DNA from 3 places in the Oerskovia enterophila genome. Region 3 is predicted to be linked to each of the others. Evidence: riboswitches for the same ligand, from Rfam matches in the RefSeq annotation. Region 3 holds a riboswitch; each other region holds the start of a gene.
What was found. A riboswitch is a leader RNA that binds a small molecule or an ion and turns the genes downstream of it on or off. The one in region 3 is predicted to bind S-adenosylmethionine.

Region 1 (7,044 bases), on a different contig from region 3:
GGCGCGGTCGAGGTGCCCATGGGCATCCTCACGGCGGCAGGGTTCGGGCCCGACGACGCCGCACGTGCCTGGGGGACGCTGCTCGCCTTCGTCCTGGGCTTCGTCGTGGAGGAGCAGGCCGTCGACCGGCGCGAGCTCGACCGCTCGCATGCGGCGGCGTTCGAGGAGCGGTTCGTGTTCGGGGTTGACGTGATCGTGGCGGGGCTCGCGACGCGGCTCGGGTGAGGACCGGTGCCGACGCGCTCGTCGGCGGCCCCGTCCCGCCCGGCCTCGGGCGGTCGGGCTCGCACACCGGCGGGCGATCCGGCCGCTGCGCTGGCGACCCGCGGGGGCGCGGAGGATCGTGGAGGGGAGCGCGGGCGCGACGAGGCGTCCGCCCGACGATGACGGAGGACGTCATGAGCGGCTCGGTAGCGCGCATCACCCAGATCAGTGCACGGTCCGACGTGAGCTTCGACGACGCGGTCAAGACCGGGATCGAGCGGGCGAGCGAGACCCTGCGCAACCTCACGGGCGCGTGGGTCAAGGAGCAGAAGGTCGAGGTCAGGGACGGGAAGATCGTGGCCTGGCAGGTGGCGCTCGAGGTCACGTTCGTCCTCGACTGAACCCGGTCCTCGAACGGGGGGCCGATCGCCGCGCCCGGGCGTGCCGACTTGACCGGCGGGCCCGGGTGCGGCTATTTGACCCTGCGCCTGGGATTCCGTAATCTTGAACGTCGGTGCGCTCGGTGCGCACTGGTCCCGTGTGCCCATGGACAGGTCGCACTCGCACGCACAGGTGTGTTGAGTCCTGCCAAGACGGCCAGACATGGCGAGCACGCCAAGACTAGAAGAGATGAGCAACAACGTGGTGTACGCGATCGTCAAGGCCGGTGGCCGCCAGGAGAAGGTGTCCGTCGGCGATATCGTCGTCGTCGACCGTCTGTCGGCTGGTGCCGGACAGTCCGTCGAGCTTCCTGCGATCCTGCTGGTGGACGGGGAGAAGGTGACCCACGACGCTGCGGCGCTCGCGAAGGTCAAGGTCACTGCTGAGGTCGTCCGGGACGAAAAGGGCCCGAAGATCACGATCCTCAAGTACAAGAACAAGACCGGCTACCGCAAGCGCCAGGGTCACCGTCAGCAGCTGACCCGCCTCAAGGTCACCGGCATCAAGTGACTTCCCTCGGTGGCTCGTGAGAGCCGCCGCAGGTGATCCCACCCCCTCTTCTTCCAGCACGAAAGCAGGTTCGACATGGCACACAAGAAGGGCGCGAGCTCCTCGCGCAACGGTCGTGACTCCAACGCCCAGCGCCTCGGCGTGAAGCGCTTCGGTGGCCAGGTCGTCAGCGCCGGCGAGATCATCGTCCGCCAGCGCGGCACCCACTTCCACCCGGGCAACAACGTCGGTCGCGGTGGCGACGACACGCTGTTCGCCCTGACCGCCGGCGCCGTCCAGTTCGGTACGCGCCGTGGCCGCAAGGTCGTCGACATCGTCTCTGCCGAGGCCTGATCCACGACGCTGCACATGCTTGACAGGAGGGGCGCACCGACGCGGTGCGCCCCTCCTGGTGTTCTTCCCCCCGCTCGAGAGGACCCTTTCCATGGCCACGTTCGTCGACCGCGTCGTTCTGCACGCCTCCGGCGGTGACGGCGGAAACGGCTGCGCCTCCATCCGTCGGGAGAAGTTCAAGCCGCTCGCCGGCCCCGACGGCGGCAAGGGTGGGGACGGTGGGAGCGTGCGGATCGTCGTCGACACGCAGACCACGACGCTCCTCGAGTTCCACCACTCGCCGCACCGGCACGCCGCGTCCGGGACCCAGGGCAAGGGCGACTACCGGGAAGGTGCCAACGGTGAGGACCTGATCCTGCGCGTGCCCGACGGCACCGTGGTCAAGGACCGTCAGGGGAACGTGCTGGCCGACCTCATCGGCGAGGGGGCCGAGTACGTCGCCGCCGCCGGTGGCCGCGGCGGCCTGGGCAACCACGGCCTCGCCTCCCCTCGCCGCAAGGCCCCGGGCTTCGCTCTCCTGGGCGAGCCCGGCGAGGAGGTCGACTTCGTCCTCGAGCTCAAGTCGATCGCGGACGTCGCGCTCGTCGGCTTCCCGAGCGCGGGCAAGTCCTCGCTCGTCGCCGCGATCTCGGCCGCACGACCCAAGATCGCCGACTACCCGTTCACGACCCTCGTCCCGAACCTCGGCGTGGTCCAGGCCGGCGACGTGCGCTTCACGGTCGCCGACGTCCCGGGCCTCATCCCCGGTGCGAGCGAGGGCAAGGGGCTCGGGCTCGAGTTCCTGCGACACATCGAGCGCACGGCCGTGATCGTGCACGTGCTCGACTGCGCGACGCTCGAGCCGGGCCGCGACCCCATCTCGGACCTCGAGGCCCTCGAGGCCGAGCTGGCCGCCTACTCGGGCGACCTCGACGGTTCGGGCGTCGTGGGCGGGCTCCCGCTCAACGAGCGCCCGCGCCTCGTCGTGCTCAACAAGATCGACGTGCCCGAGGCGCGCGAGCTCGCCGACCTGGTCCGCCCCGACCTCGAGGCCCGCGGCCTGCAGGTCTTCGAGATCTCGGCAGCGAGCCACGAGGGCCTGCGCCAGCTGACCTACGCGCTCGCCGGGCTCGTCGACACGGCGCGCCGCGAGACCCCCGCGCCCGCTCCGGTGCGCACGATCCTGCGCCCCAAGGCCGTCGACGACGCCGGGTTCACGGTCACCCACAAGAACGCGGGCGACGGCACGTTCTACTTCGAGGTCCGCGGTGCCAAGCCCGAGCGCTGGGTCCGTCAGACCGACTTCGCGAACGAGGAGGCCGTCGGCTACCTCGCGGACCGTCTCGCCCGCCTGGGCGTCGAGGAGAAGCTCTTCAAGGCCGGGGCGGTCGCCGGCGACGAGGTGCGGATCGGGTCCGAGAAGAACGCCGTGGTCTTCGACTGGGAGCCCACGCTCATCACCGGCTCCGAGCACCTCGGCGGACCCCGCGGCACCGACCTGCGCTTCGACGACCACTCGCGCCCCACGCGCAACGACAAGCGTCGCGAGTACAACGAGCGCATGGACGCCAAGGCCGAGGCCCGCGCAGAGCTCTGGACCGAGCGCGAGTCCGGTCACTGGACGGACCCCGAGAAGGACTGACCTCCGGACACGGTGCCGCAGCGACGGGCCGAGCGGTCGGGTGCCCCGACCTCCGACTCCCGCGCCGGTGCTGTCGCCCACGACGTCCGCCCGCAGGGCGGGTACGGCCCCTCGGGTCGTGCCCGCCCTGTGGCGTACCGGTCGAGCGACGACCACCGCCCGGGTGGGACGGGAGCGGGAGGTGGGCGACGTCGTCGGGCGGGCTCACGCTGGAGAAGCTGTCAGAAGTGCACCGGGCCATGCGCCGGTGCAGTTCTGACACCACGGCGCGGCGGGGTCCATGCCGTCTCACCCCGGGGTGTCACACGGTGACATGACTCCGCGCCCGGGCGCCCGGCGCGCGATGATGTCCCGGTGAATGCGCTCTCCGCACGCTCCCAGGTCGCCACGGCCCACCGGGTCGTCGTCAAGATCGGCTCCTCCTCGCTCACCGGACCGGACGGGCACCTCAGCGTCCCGGCCCTGCACGCGCTCGTCGACGTCATCGCCGCGCGGCACGCCGCGGGCGGGCAGGTCGTGCTCGTGACGTCCGGGGCGATCGCGGCGGGGATCGGTCCGCTCGGCCTCAGCGCCCGACCACGCGACCTCGCCACGGCCCAGGCCGCGGCCTCGGTGGGCCAGGGCCTCCTGGTCGCCCGGTACGCCCAGGCGTTCGCCGAGTACGGCATCCGCGTGGGGCAGGTCCTCCTCACGGCCGAGGACACCATCCGCCGCGGGCACTACCGCAACGCGCAGCGCTCGCTCGAGCGGCTCCTCGACCTGGGCGTCGTGCCCGTCGTCAACGAGAACGACGCGGTCGCGACCGACGAGATCCGCTTCGGCGACAACGACCGCCTCGCGGCGCTCGTCTCGCACCTGGTCCGCGCCGACGTCATGGTGCTGCTGACCGACGTCGACGGGCTCTACGACGGCCCGCCCTCGCGCCCCGGCACCCAGCGCATCCGCGAGGTCCGCTCGCCGCTCGACCTCGAGGGCATCGAGGTCACGGGGCGCGGCAGCTCGGTCGGGACGGGCGGCATGCTCACCAAGCTCGAATCCGTGCGCATCGCGACCGGCTCGGGCATCCCGGTCGTGCTGACCAAGGCCGCGAACGCCGAGGGCGCGCTCGCCGGGCGCGAGGTCGGGACCTGGTTCGCCGTGACGGGCAAGCGCACCACGCGCCGACGCCTGTGGCTCGCGCACGCCGCGCGCACGCGGGGGCGCCTCGAGCTCGACGAGGGGGCCGTGACCGCGGTCCTGGGCGGGAGGGCCTCGCTGCTGCCCGCGGGCGTGGTCGGGGTCACGGGCGACTTCGACGCGGGCGACCCCGTCGAGCTCGTCGCGCCCGACGGGCGCGTGATCGCGCGCGGCCTCGTGGCCTTCGACTCGACCGACATCCCCGACCTCCTCGGTCGCTCGACGCACGAGCTGCGCGACAAGCTCGGCGAGGGCTACGACCGCGAGGTCGTGCACCGCGACGACCTGGTGCTCGTGGGGCGCAGGCGCAAGGCGTCCTGAGGGCGGCTCGCGGCGCACTGCAGCGCGCCGCAGCGCTCGGTCCCACGACGGGGCCCGGAGACCTGGAACGGTCTCCGGGCCCCGTCTCTCGTTTGCGTTGTCTCATGGAGTGGGACGCCGCTCTCACTCCTTGACTGCACGGCGCCGGGAGGCTTTCCTGTGCGGCAGGTGAAGAGCGCCAGCGCCAAGACCCGGCTCGCTGGCCAGCAACCCTTCGATGTGACGGGGTGCTCCGGGCAGGACCTGACCGCGCCGACAGGTCGCGGTAAGCACACGACGTGACGAACGACCCCCGTCCACGGGTTCCTGTGGCGTGCCCGGGGACGGGCGGGACCCGCACGTCGTCCGACCGAAGGACGCACCATCGTGAGCCAGAGCACCCCGGCGATCTCCTCGCTGGCCTTCCTCACCCCCGGGAACTTCCCGGACGACGACCCCGCCAGCGGTCTCGAGGCGACGCTGCGGCTGTTCGAGCGCGCCGAGGCCTGGGGGTTCGACGGAGCGTGGGTCCGCCAGCGGCACCTCGAGCACGGGATCTCGTCGGCGACCGTCTTCCTCGCAGCGGCGTCCCAGCGCACGAGCACGATCGAGCTGGGGACCGGCGTCATCCCGATCGGGTACGAGAGCCCGTTCCGCCTCGGGGAGGACCTCTCGACCGCCGACGTCCTCGCGCAGGGGCGCCTCCAGGTGGGCCTGAGCGCGGGCCGTCCGCCGCACGCCGACCTGATCGGTGACCTGGTCTTCGACGGGGACTGGGAGTCCCACGACTTCTCGCACGCACGCATCGAGCGGCTCGCGGCCAACCTGTCGGGCGGTTTCATCGGCGACGAGGACACCGTGGTGCACTCGCCCGGGAACGTCCAGCGGCCCCGGCTGCAGCCGCACAGCCCGGGGCTCGTCGACCGCCTCTGGTACGGCGCCGGCTCGCGCCGGTCGACCGAGTGGGCCGCGCGCAACGGGCTCAACCTCCTGACCGGCAACATCGTGGCAGGCGAGGAGTCGGACGACTTCGTCACCGCCCAGCTCGCGAACCTCGCCGCCTACCGCGCGGGGCGCGGCGACGGGCGGCCCACGCGGGTCGCGCTCGGGCGGGTCATCGTGCCGACCGACAGCGCCGACGCCTCGTCGCGCCGACGCTACCGAGCCTTCGAGGAGTCGCGCCGAGCCCGGACCCTCGCCCCGCAGGGCGAGCGCCGGACGCTCTTCGCGCCCGATCTCGTGGGGCCCAGCGAGGAGATCCTCGAGCGGCTCGTGGCGGACGCCGTCGTGGGCGAGGTCAGCGAGCTGCGCCTCGAGCTGCCCTACGAGCTCAGCGACGAGGAGTACGAGCAGATCCTGCACGACGTCGCGACGCTCGTCGCCCCGGCCCTCGGCTGGGCGCCGGCCACGGACCGTGCGGGAACGGCCGGCTCGACCGTGCCGGGATCGCCGCTCGTCGAGCGGACCGCCGCCGCCGTCGCCGTCGGCGCCTGACGGAGGAGGAGAACCACCATGGGACGCTATCTCGCGACGCGACTGGCCCAGGCGGTCGGCGTGCTCTGGGCCGCCTACACGGTGTCCTTCATCGTGCTCTACGCCCTGCCTGGCGACCCGGCCCAGCTCATGGCCGGGGCAGACGCCAACGACATCACCCCCGAGCAGCTCGATGCGCTCAGGGCAGAGCACGGCCTCGACCGCCCGCTCGTGGTCCAGTACTTCTCGCAGCTCGCTGGGCTCTTCCGTGGCGACCTCGGCCAGTCGATCAGCACGGGGCGCCCCGCCGCGGACCTCATCGTCGAGGCGATCCCACCGACCGTGCAGATCGCCGCGGCCGGTCTGCTGCTCGCGGTGGTGCTCGGCGGAGGGCTGGCCGTCGCGGCCACCTACACCCGGTTCCGCGGTCTCGGGCAGCTGCTCCTCGGGCTGCCGCCGCTCGGGGTCGCGATCCCCGCCTTCTGGTTCGGCCTCCTGCTCATCCAGTGGTTCTCCTTCACGCTGCCGATCTTCCCCGCGATGGGGAACAAGGGGTTCGCCTCGATCGTCCTGCCCGCGATCACGCTCGCCGTGCCCACGGGGGCGACGATCGCCCAGCTGTTGTCCAAGAGCCTGGCCACCACGTTGCGCGAGCCCTACATCGACGCGGTGTGGGCCAAGGGAGCCGGGCGCCCGAGGGTGTTCTTCTCGCACGCCCTGCGCAACGCCGCGCTGCCCGCGCTGACGATGACCGGCCTGATCGTCGGGCAGCTGCTCTCCGGCACGGTCGTCACCGAGACGGTGTTCTCCCGACCGGGACTCGGCCGCGTGACCGCGTCCGCGGTGCAGACCCAGGACATCCCGGTCGTGCAGGGCATCGTGATCTTCGCCGCCGTCGTGTTCGTCGTGTCCAACCTGCTCGTCGACCTGGCCTACCCGTTGCTCGATCCCCGCGTGGTGACGGGACGTCGCCGAGGCGCGACCAC
Region 2 (7,044 bases), 430 kb from region 3:
CGAGCCGGTCCGCTGGGACGCGCCCGGGCTGCGGCAGTGCGGGACGTGCGGGTACTGCGCCCAGCAGGTCGAGGAGCACGACGACCTGCTCAGCGTCGCGGGCCTGCGCAGCACCCAGCGCGTGAGGCTCCGCGCGGGTGGCATCACCACCATGACCCAGCTCGCGTCGGCCACGACCCCGCCCCGCGGGCTCGCGGCGCGCACTTTCGAGACGCTGCGGGTCCAGGCCCGGCTCCAGGCCGGGCTGGTCGACGTGCCGGCGGACGGGGGCGAGGTGCCGGGCCTGGGCCCCGGTCCCAGCGGGTCGGTCACGTGGAGCACGCAGGTGGTGCCGGGGGAGGGGGACCCTGAACCTGCCCGGACGGAGCAGCACACGCTCTCCTACGTGGTCGTCGACCCCGCGCCGCTGCGCGCCCTGCCCCCGCCGGATCCGGGCGACGTGTTCTTCGACTTCGAGGGCGACCCGCTGTGGTCGGTCACGGACCCCGCGACCGGCGACATCACGTGGAACATCGACTACCTGTTCGGTCTCGTCGAGCGACCCGGCACCTCGGGAGAGGCGCCACCCTTCCACGCGTTCTGGGCGCACGACCTGGAGCAGGAGAAGCAGGCGCTCGTCGACTTCGTCGACTACCTGGCCAAGCGACGCGCCCAGTACCCCGGGCTGCACGTCTACCACTACGCGTCGTACGAGAAGACCCACCTGCTGTCGATCGCGGCCCGCCACGGGGTCTACGAGCAGGAGGTCGACGACCTCCTGCGCCAGGGCGTGCTCGTCGACCTCTACGCGACCGTGCGCCACTCGCTCAAGGTCTCGGCGCCGTCGTACTCGATCAAGAAGCTCGAACCGCTGTACATGGGCGACCAGCTCCGCGGCGGCGACGTGACCGACGCCGCCGCGTCGGTCGTGGCCTACGCGACCTGGTGCGCCGCGCGCGACGCGGGCGACGACGAGGAGGCGGCCAGGCTGCTGCGCGGCATCGCCGACTACAACGAGTACGACTGCCTCTCGACCCTGCGGCTGCACGAGTTCCTGCTGGGCCTCGCCGGACGCACGGCCCCCGCGACGAGCGACGTACGGACGACGCCCCCGGCGGGCAACGGGTGGGAGGACGACCTGCCGCCCGCCCTCGAGCTCAGCGACGCCGAGGTGGCGCGCCGGGCCAAGCGCGCCGAGGCCGAGCAGGTCGAGCTCGACGTGCGGGGGCTCGCGGGCGGCGTGGACGGCCGCTCGGGGGCCGGGCGGACCGACGACGAGGAGGCCGTCGCGCTCCTCGGCGCAGGGGTCGGGTACTACTGGCGCGAGGCCAAGCCTTTCTGGCAGGAGTACTTCTCCCGGCTGAAGGACCCCGTGGACGAGTGGCAGACGCCCCGGTCGTACTTCGTCGTCGAGCGGGCCGAGGTGATCGAGGACTGGGCCCGGGCGACGCCGCGCAGCAACCCGTCGCGTCGTCTGCGGCTCTTCGGCGAGCTGCCCGACGGCACCGAGCTCAAGGCGGGCTACGAGGGCGCGACCGCGCTCTTCGAGGGGCCCGCTCCCGACGGGATCGAGCCCGCGCACGGCGCGGTGCGCTGGTCGACGGGGAGCGTGCGCGTGCACGGCGTCGAGCGCGGGCGGCTCGCGAGCGGCCGGGAGGTCGACGTCCTCGACGTGCGGATGCCCGTCCCCAAGGGGGCTGCCACGCACGACGTGCTGCCCATGGCGCTGACGGTGGGCCAGGTGCTGCCCACACCGCAGCAGGAGGCCTCGATCCGGGCGCTCGCGACGCTCGTGCAGGGGCAGAACCCCGGTGGGGTCGAGGCCCCGCTGGTGCTTCCCGACCACCCTGCGCTCGACCTGCTGCGCAGGTGCCCGCCGCGCACGTCGTCGGGCGGCCCGCTCCCGGCCCTCGCGGACGGCCCCGAGCGGTACATCGACGCCGTCACGGACGCCGTCCGCGACCTCGACGGGTCGTACCTCGGCGTCCAGGGCCCTCCCGGCACCGGGAAGACCCACCTCGCCTCGAAGGTGATCGGACGCCTCGTCGCCGAGGGCTGGCGCGTGGGCGTGGTGGCGCAGTCGCACGACGTCGTCGAGAACGTCCTCGCGGGAGTCATCAGCAAGGGCGGCGTCGCTGCGGACCGCGTGGGCAAGAAGGCCTCGGGTCCCAAGGGGCGCGACGTGTCGAGGGTCGGGCGCGACGTGGGCTCCGGCCTGGCCGACGACGTCGCCGCGGCGGACCTGCCCGAGGGCTCGCGGCTCGTCCCCTGGCGGCTCGTGGACTCCGCGCAGACCTCGGCCTTCGTCGCGGAAGGTCCCGGTGTGATCGGCGGGACGGCCTGGGACTTCGCGCACGTCGAGCGGTTCGGCGACGGCGAGCTCGACCTGCTCGTGATCGACGAGGCCGGGCAGTTCTCGCTCGCGAACACCGTCGCGGTCTCGCGGGCCGCGCAGCGGCTCCTGCTCCTGGGCGACCCGCAGCAGCTCCCGCAGGTCTCGCAGGGGCAGCACCCCGAGCCGGTCGACCAGTCGGCCCTCGGCTGGCTGACCCGTGCCGGCGGAGGGCACGACGTGCTGCCACCGGAGTACGGCTACTTCCTCGCGCGGTCCTGGCGCATGCACCCGGCGCTGTGCGACGCGGTGTCCGAGCTCGCGTACGAGGGCCTGCTGCACGCCGAGGCGGCCGCGGGCGAACGCTTGCTCGTGGGGGTCGAGCCCGGCGTGCACGTGGTCGAGGTCGAGCACGCCGGGAACGCGGTCTCCTCGGTCGAGGAGGCCCAGGAGATCGTGCGCCAGGTCCAGGCGCTGCTCGGGACCACCTGGTACCCGGGCGGGCGGGGTGGGGGTGCCGCAGGTTCCCACGCTGGGGCCCCCACCGGCTCGCGCCCGCTCGACCAGCACGACTTCGTGGTCGTGGCCCCCTACAACGCGCAGGTCTGGACCGTGCGGCACGCGCTCCAGGCCGCAGGGCTGGGGGACGTGCGCGTGGGCACGGTCGACAAGTTCCAGGGCAAGGAGGCGCCCGTCGCGATCGTCTCGATGACGGCCTCGGCGCGTGAGGACGTGCCGCGCGGCATGGAGTTCCTGCTGTCGCGCAACCGCGTGAACGTCGCGGTCTCGCGGGGCCAGTGGTGCGCCGTCGTGGTCCGCTCGCACCGGCTCACCGACTACCTGCCGCAGCACCCCGAGGAGCTCGCCGAGCTGGGCGCGTTCATCGGGCTGTGCCAGTCGGGGGCCGCTCGGTAGCGGCCGAGCTTCCGCTGAGTGCGTGATGCGGCAGCGACACGCCGGGCGAGTCGCTGCCGCATCACGCACTCGACGGCGGGTCAGGGCTCAGAAGTCCCCGAACCCTCCGAAGTCCCCACCACCGAAGTCGCCGAACCCACCGAAGTCACCGCCGAGGTCCCCTCCGGCCTCGGTGACCTCTCCGCCCGTGTCGCCCGCTCCAGGGTCGGCCTCGGTCGCCCCGGGATCCCCCTCGCCGCCCGCCCCGCCGTCGCTCGCGAGGTTCGCGGTCGGGTCGCCGAACATCGGGCCGAACATCATGTTGGCGACCGCGGAGCCGATCACGACGCCCGCGATGGTGCCGAGCATGCTCGAGCCGATCATCGAGCCCATGCCGGGCCCGCCCGGGCCGCCGACCCCTTGCCGGCCGCCGAACGACCGCTCGAGCGTGCCGGGATTGCGCATCTCGGCGCGGGTCGCCATGCGGGCGAGCGACTGCGGGTCGTCGGAGGTCGCACGCTCGGCGGGCGGCAGGTTCTCGCCGAGGTCGGTGAGCACACGGCGCCGCTGCTCGGGCGTGAGCCGCTCGAACGCCTCGGTGTGCGCCTGCTCGACGGCCTCGGGGGGAGCCGTGCGCAGCAGGTAGCGGTAGCGGTCGATCGCGACGTCGTCCTCGCTGCGCCCCGGACCCGTCGGAGCGGGGGGCGGGGTGCCGTACACGGGGGACTCGTGGCCGTCGTAGGTCGCGTGGCGGCGCGGCATCCCCTCGTCCTGCGGGGTGCGGCCGAGGAGGCGGTCGAGGAATCCCATGAGCGTGTCCTTCTGGTCGAACCGTCGAGGGCGGGTGCCCTCACCGGTTCAACGCGGTTCGCCGCCCCTCCGTTCCGTCGAGTGCGTGGTTCGGCAGCGACACGCCCGGCGAGCCGCTGCCGAACCATGCACTCAGCGGGGAGCGGGCTCCGGCACGCAGCCCACCCCACCCAGGAGCCGGACGTTGAGCGGCTGTCCCGCGAGCTCGAGCGCGTGGTACTGCTCGTGCACGCGCACGGTCAGCCCGTCGGCCAGGTCGAGCCCCGTGTGGTGCCACACGCGGCACGCCCCCTCACCCGTCGTGTACTCGACGACGACCTCGACGCCTCCGTCGACCGGTCGCACCGCGCGGACCGTGCCGTCACGCCAGCCCCAGGGCCGGTTGCCCAGCATGCGTGCGTGGACGGGGTGCAGGAGGTGCCCGGTGTCGTACCGGTCGCACACGGTCGGTACGGGACAGGGGGCGGTGCTCGCCCGGCGTTCCATGACGTGCTGGGCCATGGTGCTCCTTCTCTCCGGCCCGACGGCGGAGCTCACCCGCGTGCGGGCACCCACCCGGGCGAAGCCCAGGGCGAGGGGCACGAGGACGAGCGCTGCGGCGTGGGGCTGCTCGCTCTTCCCCCACGGGCGTGGGGGCGGGTCTTCCTCCGGGAGCACCGTGCGCGTCGCGCGGTTGCCGGACCAGCACGCCGGAGGGCGGTTCGCTGGTCCTCTGGACCGTTCTCAGTTCTACCACGGCGTCCAGGACCAGGCACAGGGGTACCTGGTCCTGGACGCACGAGTGCCCCCGACCGGCGAACCGGTCGGGGGCACTCGTTCAATGATCAGCTACGCCCGGAGGCGAGTGAGATCAGAGCGGGCGGATGTTCTCCGCCTGCGGGCCCTTGGGGCCCTGCGTCACGTCGAACTCGACGCGCTGGTTCTCCTCGAGCGAGCGGAAGCCCTGCGTCTGGATGGCGGAGTAGTGCGCGAACACGTCGGCGCTGCCGTCCTCAGGTGCGATGAAGCCGTAGCCCTTCTCGCCGTTGAACCACTTCACGGTTCCCAATGCCATGGGGATCTCCTTCTAGAGTTTCAAACAGCTCCATGATCTGGAGCCGAACATCACGGTGTTCGTCGTCAACTCTTGGGTAACAAGGTTCGCGGTGGCATGGGGCCGTTGCGCAAGGACAAGCGAGGCACTGCAATCTCACCGGTAACGGTACAGGGGTTACTCCGACTGTGCTACCCCTGTTGCTAACGATTGAAGTACTTGTGTCCCCCAACCAGGTCATGACCGAGCAAATCGGGCACGGTCACGAGCGTGTAACCAGCAGCCCGCAGGCTGTCCACGATGCCGGGCACGGCCGACACGGTCGAGGCGTGGATGTCGTGCATCAGCAGGATCGCCCCAGGTCGGGCACCTGCGAGGGCCCGCTCCGAGGTCATGGCCGAGTCCTTGTTCTTCCAGTCCTCGGTGTCGACGTTCCACAGGATCGCCGGCTCGTTGCGCTGGGAGAGGACACTCGTCACAGTATCGCTCGTCGCGCCGTACGGGGGCCGTACGAGCGTGGGTCGGACGCCCGACGCGGCCTCGACCGCGTCCGCGGTCGACTGCAGCTCCTGCGAGATCTGGTCGGTGCCGAGCTTCGACAGGTCGGGGTGGGACCACGTGTGGTTCCCGACGGCGTGCCCCTCCGCGACCTCGCGGCGCACCAGGTCGGGGTTCGCCTGGACCGACCGCCCGACGAGGAAGAACGTGGCCCTGGCCTGCTTCTCGGCCAGGGTGTCGAGGAGCTGGGACGTGTACCTGCCGGGGCCATCGTCGAAGGTCAGGGCGATGCACTTGAGCACCGAGCAGTCCGGCGCGTCGGGCGAGGCGGGGGGCGGTGCGGCCACGGGCGGCTCCTCGACAGGGGGCGGGGCGATCCCCACGAACGGCGCACCGCTCGCCGCGACCTCGGCAAGCTGCTTGCCGACGGCCGACAGGACGGACCGGGTCGCGTCCGGCTCGAGCCGCACGGCGAGCTCCCCGTCGGCCCGTGCCGAGACCAGGCCGGGCGAGAAGACCAGGGTCGCTGCGCCGTCGGGCCCGAGACGGACGTCCCGGAACGTGTCCTCCGACGACGGCACAGGCTCGCCGAACCCCAGCCCCGCGGCCGTGAGCGCCGCTCCTACCCACTCCGCGGCCTGCTTGCGGCCGTCCGCGGTGAGCAGGTCGGCCGACCACGTCGTGGTCGCGCGCGGGAGGTCGGTGTAGAACGTCTGGCTGCCGACCTCCCCGTTCGCCCCGCCCGTGAAGGCGTAGGTCGAGGCGTGCACGCCCAGCACGTCGCCCTGCGCGAGCACCAGGTCCCAGCCGACGTTGAGCTCGTTGCCCGTCGCGGCGGGGTCGACCGCGGCCTCGTAGGCCTGCGTCGTCGCGTCGACGAAGCGACCGAACGCCCGCGCGAGCGAGCGCTCGCCAGGGATCGCGACGGTCGAGATCGAGCGGGCGTCGCCCGTGTCCGCGGTCGACTCCTGGTGGATCTCGAGGTTCTCGACCAACGTCGGGTCGAGCACCGCAGGCGGGTCCACCCGCTCGGCGGGGACCGGGGTCGCGGTCGGTGACGGGGTGGGCGAGGGCTGTGCCGACGGCTGTGCGGACGCGCGCGTCAGGAAGAACGTGACGCCCGCGGCGACGACCAGCAGGGCGACGAGGACGGCGACGACCCGGACGACCCGGTTCTGCGGGCGCGCAGGGGAGGAACCGCCCGGCGGCAGACCGCGGGACGGGGAGGCGTGCGGGGACATCAGGCCACCGTGCCACGCAGGGACGGTGCGCGTCGCGCCCGGACGGGCCGATGAGGCGAGCGCCACAGCGTCCGCCTCGATCCCTCGCACGGCCGCCCCAGGGGCTCCACGACCTTCACGCGCCGCGCACGCGTCACGTACCCGGCCGCAGTCGCCCCTCGAGGCGTGCGAGGCGGCACCACCCGCCACGTGGCGGGTGGTGCCCACCGCCGCGCGCGGGGTAGAACTGAGTGATGGTCTCTCCCTCCCAGGTCCCC
Region 3 (7,044 bases):
GCGAGGCGCGTCCCGTCGGCGAGGGGTATCCAGTGGTCCTCGACCGTGGTCTCGAACGGGAGCTCGGTCACGTACCGCATGGTCATTCCTCCGGTGCTGGGTGGTGCGGGTGGTGCAGTCGTTCGGGTGGTGCAGTCGTTCGGGTGCTGCCGGCGTTCGGGTGCTGCCGGTGGCGCGCACCGGTCAGTGGACGGGGTGCATGGTTCGTCTCATCCAGGGCGAGAGGACCAGGACGACGACCGCGACGAGCACCGCGACCGCGCCGTTGAGCGTGAAGTAGAGGCCGTCGGGGATCTCGCCGTAGAAACGGACGGTCTGCGCCTGGATGCCGTTCGCGAGCGCGATCGACAGGAACCACACGGCCATCGACTGGCTCGAGAACGCCGCGGGGGCGAGCTTGGTCGTCGCGGACAGGCCCGTCGTCTGGAGCAGCACGTCACCGAGCCCCAGCAGCAGGAGCGAGGCCAGGAGCCACCACACGGCGATCTTCCAGTCGCCGCTCTGCCCCGTCACGGCGGGCACGAGGACCAGGTAGGACAGGCCGCCGAGCAGCGCGCCGATCGCGATCTTCTTGGACGCGTGCGGCTGCCGGGGCCCGAGCCAGGTCCACAGCGCCGCGACCACGGGCGCGACGAGCACCTCGACGCCGCCCAGGAACGAGCTGAACCAGGCCGCGGGGGCCTGCCACCCGAAGATCGTGCGCTCGACGTGCTGGTCGGCCAGCAGGATCAGGACGCTGTACGCCTGGAACAGCACGAAGTTGAACGCGACCGACGCGAACCACAGCACGAGGAACGGCCGGAGCCGGCCGCGTTCCTCGCCCGTCACGCGGGGGCTGCGGAACATGACGGTGAAGTAGACGATCGGGGCGGCCATGGCGACCACGGTCAGCGCGTCGACGACGCCCGCGATGCTGAGGCGCCCCACGAGCGCGAGCCCGACGGCGAGGATCACCACCCCGGCCGCGACCCCTCCCAGGATCCACAGGGTCCGGCGCATCACGGCCGGAGGCAGGGGCGCCTCGGGGCCGCGCCCGTGACCCGGGATGTGCCTGCGTCCCACGACGTACTGGACCACTCCCGCGGTCATGCCGATCGCGGCGGCAGAGAACCCCCAGTGCCAGCCGACGTCGGCGCCGAGCCACCCCGTGACGAGAGGACCGAAGAACGCCCCGACGTTGATGCCCATGTAGTAGAGCGCGAACCCCGCGTCCCGGCGCTCGTCCGTGGTCGAGTAGAGCTTGCCCACGAGGGTCGACACGTTGGGCTTGAGCAGCCCCGTACCCAGGCTGATGAGGACCAGGCCGAGCCACGTCGAGAGCTCGGCGGGGATCGCCATGGTGTAGTGCCCGCACGCGATGAGGATCCCGCCCCACAGGACCGCGCGGTACGAGCCCAGGACCCGGTCCGCGATCCACCCGCCCCCGACCGAGACCAGGTAGACCATGGTCCCGTAGCCGGCCGCGATCGAGGCGGCCTGCCCGGCCTCCATACCGAGCCCGTCGTCCGCGACGGTCGCGGTGAAGAACAGCACGAGGATGGCCTGCATCCCGAGGAACGAGAACCGCTCCCAGACCTCGAGGCCGAACAGGGTCGACAGGCCTCGCGGGTGCCCGAAGAAGGCTCTGTCGTCCAGGTCGACCGCGGGTCCTGCCGGTCGTGCGTCCTCGGTCGTCAACAGCCCTCCAGCGGTCGGTGCGCCCACCGCAGGCTCGCGGAGGCATCCTTCCAACCTAGGCAGGTTCGTCGCCCGAGGCCACAGGGACGCCCCGGTGGCGCCGTCAGACGACCCGGTCGAGGCCCTCCAGGCGCGCGAGCCGGTCGAGCAGGCCGTCCCGGACGGCCGGCCACTCGTCGGCGAGGACCGAGAAGTAGGCCGTGTCGCCGCGCGACCCGTCGGGCGCGACACGGTGGCTGCGCAGCACCCCCTCGGGTACGGCGCCGAGGCGCTGGATCGCCGCGATCGAGCGGGAGTTGCGCGCGTCGGCCCGCAGAGCGACGCGTTCGACGTCGAGCACCTCGAACGCGTGCCGCAGCAGCAGGTACTTGCACGCCGGGTTGGTCACGCCGCCCCACCAGGGACAGTCGTAGAAGGTCGAGCCGAGCTCGACGCGGCCCTGCGAGGGCGACCACTCGTAGAGCGAGGTGCTGCCGCGGACGGACGTGGCGCCGTCGGGCCCCTCGCCGGGGACACGCGGCCCGACGACGGCCCACGCCAGGCGCCCCGGCGCCGCCACCGCGTCGCGCACGTAGGCGGACATGGCGGGCGTCCCGCGCGGCGTGGGCGACGACATCCCTGCCCACAGGGCGTCGTCGACGAACGCCCCCAGCTCGGGCGCGTGCTGCTCGCCGAGCGGCTCGAGGCGCAGCCCGAACCCTTCCAGGACCGTGACGTTCTCCATGCGGTCATCCTGCCGGACAGGACGTGAGGATCTTGTGAACCGCCCGTCCCCCGAGATGCGAGTCGCCCGGGGGCCTGCCTACGGTCGAGACGAACCAACCACCACCGAGGGAGGAACCCCATGGGACTGGGAGACAAGATCAAGCACGGTGCCGAAGAGGCCAAGGGCAAGGTCAAGGAAGGCGCCGGCAAGGCGACCGGCAACGAGAAGCTCGAGGCCGAGGGCCACGCCGACCAGGCGAAGGCCAACGTCAAGCAGGCCGGTGACGACGTCAAGGACGCCTTCACCAAGGACTGACCGCAGACGAAGGACGCCCCGGGACCCGTACGGGTCCCGGGGCGTCGCTGTGGACGGGGGAAGTTCTCAGAGGGCGACGGCGGGCGGCAGGGCCGTGACCGAGCCGACGGCCTGACCGGCCGCCTCGGCGACGTGGTCCGCGACCGGCGGGACCACCGACAGGAGCGGCGTGGTCACGGGCTCGCCGGCGGCGGACATCTCGACGGGGCCGAGCACCGGGACGATCCGCGGGCTCGTGATCCGCGCGAGCAGGCCGAGCTCGACGCCCGCCCACTCGTGCGCGAGGATCGAGAAGCACACCGAGTCGGCACGCGTGCCGTCGGGGGCCGTGCGATGACCTCGCATGACGCCCTCCTCGTACGCGCCGAGGCGACGCATCGCGGCGAGCGAGCGCGCGTTGCGCGCGTCCACCCGGAAGCCCACGCGGTGCACGTCCCACGACTCGAACGCATGTCGGAGCAGCAACCATTTCGAGACCGGGTTCACGAGGCTCCCCCACGTGGAACGCGCGTAGAAGGTCCGCCCGATCTCCACGCGCCTGTCGTCGAGCGACAGGTCACGGAAAGCGGTGCTCCCCACCACGAGACCCGAGCCCGCGTCGACGACGGCGAAGGCCGTCAGCGCCCGGGTAGCCCGAGTGTCCTCGATGAAGTTCACCATCCCGACCTCCCCCGCAGGGAGGGTCGTACTCATACCCGCCCACATCGTCGGATCGACGATCTGAGCCAGCGCACCGGCGTGCGCGACAGCCAGGGGTTCGAGGCGGAACCCGTGGCCTTCCAGGACGACATCGTGCTGCACAGCGCATATCAGAACACACGCGGGCGTCGCCGCCAAGACCACGGAGCGGTCGTTCGTGGGCGACGAGGTGACGCACGGGTGAACGTTGCGCTCCGAGGAGTGTCTCCGCAGGTCAGAGGGCCCGTCAGGCCGGCGCCGGACCGCACCCCACGGCGGCCGTGATGTTGCCGACCGCGGCGGTCGCGAACAGCCCGGAGAGCCCTGCGACCTGGAGCAGCGGACGAGGGTCGTCGCTCACGACCCAGCAGCCGTCGACGACCTCGTACCGGGCCTTGGCCCCCTCGCCGACGTAGGCGCGCAGCGCCGCGATCAGGCGCTCGATCTCCTCGCCCGTGGTGCCCACGCCGATCGACGCCCGGATGGCACCGGCCGGGAATCCCAGGCGGGCCAGGAGCGGGTGCGCGCAGAACCGGCCGTCACGCACGCCGATGCCGTGCTCGGCCGACAGGTAGGACGCGACGAGGCCCGCGTCGTGGCCGTCGACCGAGAAGGTCACGACGCCCACGGGGTCCACGGCGTCGGCCCAGGCGCGGACGACGCGCACGCCGTCGATCTCCTCGAGCCCCTCGACGAGACGGGCACGCAGCTCGGTCTCGTGCGCGACCAGCACGCCCGGCTCGAGCGCCGCGAGCGCGTCGCACGCCGAGGCGAGCGCGACCGCGCCGATCACGTTGGGCGACCCGGCCTCGTGCCGCGCCGGGGCGCTCTGCCACGCGGTGCCGTCGAGCGTCACGTTGCGCACCGCGCCGCCCCCGGCGAGGTAGGGCGTCCCGGCGTCGAGCCAGTCGCGGCGCCCCACGAGCGCGCCCGCACCGAACGGCGCGTAGGTCTTGTGGCCCGAGAACGCGACGTAGTCCACGTCGCTCGCGGCGAGCGAGACGCCCCGGTGCGGGACGAGCTGGGCGCCGTCGAGCAGGACCCGCGCTCCGGCGTCGTGCGCCGCGGCGACGACCTCGGCGAGCGGCAGCGACTCGCCCGTGACGTTCGAGGCCCCCGTGATCGCGACGAGCGCGTACGGGAAGCGCGACAGCTCGGCGCGCAGCCCGGACAGGGTCTCGGCGACCGTCGCACCGCCGACCAGGACCGTGGCCCCGCCCGTGCGCTGCCACGGCAGGAGGTTCGCGTGGTGCTCGACGTCCAGCACGAGCACACGGCCCGGCGAACCGTCGGCCTGGGCCGGGACGCAGCCCGCGAGCAGGTTGAGCGAGTCCGTGGTGTTGCGCGTGACGATCGTGACGTCGTCCTCGCGGGCTCCGACGAACGCGCCGATGGTCTGGCGCGCGGCCTCGTAGAGCGCGGTCGACACCTGGGACAGGTAGCCCGCGCCGCGGTGCACGCTCGCGTAGAGCGGCAGGACCTCGTTGACGCGGTCGGCCACGACCTGCAGCGCCGGGGCCGACGCCGCGACGTCGAGGTTGGCGTACGGGACGCTGCGCCCGTCGACGAGGGGGACCAGGGTGTCGCTGCCCACGACGGGCAGCACGGCACACGAGGTAGGGGCTTCGATGACTGCGTGTGCGCTCATGGCACGTCCTCCGGTGGTCGTCGGAGTTCGCCCTGCGGCCCCTCCGCGCTTGCCCCCCTCCTTGTAGAGAGGGACCTGGTCGTCACCCGGGGCACCCCGCCGCGGAGGAGGGTTGCCGGCCAGCAAACCGGGGTTTTGCGCTGGCACTCATGACCTGGTGTCAAGGATGGGCGAGGCCCGCAGAGCGTGTCAACCGGTGGGCACGGCGTCTCGGATGGTGGGCAGAGGGTGCCTGTCAGGCGGGCGAACCCGCTCAGCGAGGCGACGCGTCCGCGAGCGCCTGAATGTGTCGCGCGTCGGCCCGGTACATGGCCGCGTGCTCCCGGAAGTCGTCCCGCCCGGTCGCTGACGCCCTCTCGTCGGTGAAGGCCGCGAGCTCGTCGAGCCGCGCGACCACGACGGTCAGGACCTCGCGACGCGAGTACCGCATCCCGTACGCGGCGACCAGGGCGTCGAGCCGCGCCAACGGGTCCAGCCGCCCGACGACGTCGGCTCCCTCCCCGTCCCCGGCGTCCGCCACGAGGGGCACGAGCCGGTAGCCGAGGTAAGCCAGGTCCCAGATCCGGGGGCCGGGGCTCGCGGTATCGAAGTCGATGAGCCCGACGACGACCCCGTCGCGAAAGACCAGGTTGTACGGGGCGACGTCGTTGTGGCACACGACCTCGGCGGGCTCGTGTGGTGCGCTCTGCCAGACGGGTGGCGCGGGCGCGTCGCCCGCGGCGAGGAAACCGACGCTCGCGTCGTGCACGCGCCGCAGCAGCGCGCCCGCGTCACGGAGCACCGACTCGTCCCAGACCCACAGGGGAAGGGGGTAGTTCGCGACGTCGCCCGGGAGGTAGGACAGGACCTCGCGCCCCTGGTCGTCGGTCCCCAGCGGCTCGGGCACCTCGGTGACGCCGCTCGCCCGCAGGTGCGCCAGGAGGGCCTGGACCGTGGGTGTCCACGGCCCGGCGGTCCGGCGGACCGTGTCACCGCTCCGCACGACGGTCGAGGAGTTGCCCCCGGTCAGGACCTCCTCGGGCGGGCTCTGCTCACGACCGCCTGCCGTGAGATAGAGGGCTTGCGTCGAGGTAGAGGCCCCGAGCCCGCTGTCTCGACGGGAATCCTCTACCTCGTGGCGGCGCGCAGGGTGCTCCATGCGCAGCAACCTATCCCCTGCCCACCCTGCGAGACACCCGTTTCACTCCGTGGGAACGGTGACGTACGATCCGACGCAACCATCCAGAGCGGCTGAGTGACTTGGCACGATGACGCCGCAGCAACCCCCCGGTGACGGGCGAGGGTGCTACCGCCACGACCGATGGAGGATCACCATGAGTGCCCCCGACCGCGCGACCGCTGCACCGGTCCCCGACGCCCGGCCCGCCGCCGGCTACGCCGGCGACATCACGCCCCAGCAGGCGTGGACCCTTCTCCAGGCCGACCCGCACGCCGTCCTCGTCGACGTCCGCACCGACGCCGAGTGGCGCTTCGTCGGCGTCCCCGACCTGTCCTCGACGGGCCGCGAACCGGTCCTGACCCAGTGGGTCACGCTCGACGGCCGGCCCAACCCGTCGTTCGTCACGGACCTCGCTGCGGCCGGCGTGACACCCGAGACCCCCGTCGTGTTCCTGTGCCGCTCGGGAGCCCGTTCGATCGGCGCGGCCAAGGCCGCGACCGCCGCCGGCCTGGGCCCCGCGTACAACGTCCTCGAAGGCTTCGAAGGAGCGCTCGACGGCGCCGGTCACCGTGGTTCCGACGGCTGGCGCGCAGCGGGCCTCCCCTGGAAGCAGTCGTGAGCGCCGGCACCGGGGACGGCGTCCTGCGCATCCCCGCCGGGATCCCGGGCGGCTCGGGCCGCGGCCCGCTGCCCCGCTCGGTGCGGCCCGACACCCTCGCGGTGCGCGGCGGCCACGCTCGCTCCGACTTCGAGGAGACGAGCGAGGCGCTCTTCCTCACGCAGGGCTACGTCTACGGGAGCGCCGCCGAGGCCGAGGCCGCCTTCGCGGGCGAGGTCGACCGCTTCATCTACTCGCGCTAC

Region 1: another riboswitch for S-adenosylmethionine. It lies ahead of ACIPWA_RS11830 (LLM class flavin-dependent oxidoreductase); the one in region 3 lies ahead of ACIPWA_RS13935 (aminotransferase class V-fold PLP-dependent enzyme).
Region 2: another riboswitch for S-adenosylmethionine. It lies ahead of ACIPWA_RS15610 (hypothetical protein); the one in region 3 lies ahead of ACIPWA_RS13935 (aminotransferase class V-fold PLP-dependent enzyme).

The regions. Positions count from the first base shown of each region.
Region 1 covers NZ_JBIVFZ010000003.1:558,044-565,087, reverse strand. The annotation lists gene ACIPWA_RS11860 (TetR/AcrR family transcriptional regulator C-terminal domain-containing protein) at 1-225, shown strand, start outside; gene ACIPWA_RS11855 (dodecin family protein) at 399-605, shown strand; gene rplU (50S ribosomal protein L21) at 847-1,155, shown strand; gene rpmA (50S ribosomal protein L27) at 1,231-1,488, shown strand; gene obgE (GTPase ObgE) at 1,580-3,109, shown strand; gene proB (glutamate 5-kinase) at 3,464-4,606, shown strand; SAM riboswitch class IV at 4,774-4,884, shown strand; gene ACIPWA_RS11830 (LLM class flavin-dependent oxidoreductase) at 4,973-6,079, shown strand; gene ACIPWA_RS11825 (ABC transporter permease) at 6,098-7,044, shown strand, end outside.
Region 2 covers NZ_JBIVFZ010000004.1:617,302-624,345, reverse strand. The annotation lists gene ACIPWA_RS15620 (TM0106 family RecB-like putative nuclease) at 1-3,226, shown strand, start outside; gene ACIPWA_RS15615 (hypothetical protein) at 3,314-4,015, opposite strand; gene ACIPWA_RS15610 (hypothetical protein) at 4,148-4,516, opposite strand; SAM riboswitch class IV at 4,623-4,734, opposite strand; gene ACIPWA_RS15605 (cold-shock protein) at 4,866-5,069, opposite strand; gene ACIPWA_RS15600 (polysaccharide deacetylase family protein) at 5,252-6,787, opposite strand; gene ACIPWA_RS15595 (aldo/keto reductase) at 7,021-7,044, shown strand, end outside.
Region 3 covers NZ_JBIVFZ010000004.1:191,239-198,282, forward strand. The annotation lists gene ACIPWA_RS13910 (CocE/NonD family hydrolase) at 1-80, opposite strand, end outside; gene ACIPWA_RS13915 (peptide MFS transporter) at 184-1,677, opposite strand; gene ACIPWA_RS13920 (GNAT family N-acetyltransferase) at 1,781-2,401, opposite strand; gene ACIPWA_RS13925 (CsbD family protein) at 2,522-2,698, shown strand; gene ACIPWA_RS13930 (GNAT family N-acetyltransferase) at 2,765-3,541, opposite strand; gene ACIPWA_RS13935 (aminotransferase class V-fold PLP-dependent enzyme) at 3,624-5,024, opposite strand; SAM riboswitch class IV at 5,065-5,179, opposite strand; gene ACIPWA_RS13940 (phosphotransferase enzyme family protein) at 5,278-6,162, opposite strand; SAM riboswitch class I at 6,239-6,331, shown strand; gene ACIPWA_RS13945 (rhodanese-like domain-containing protein) at 6,338-6,802, shown strand; gene ACIPWA_RS13950 (O-succinylhomoserine sulfhydrylase) at 6,826-7,044, shown strand, end outside.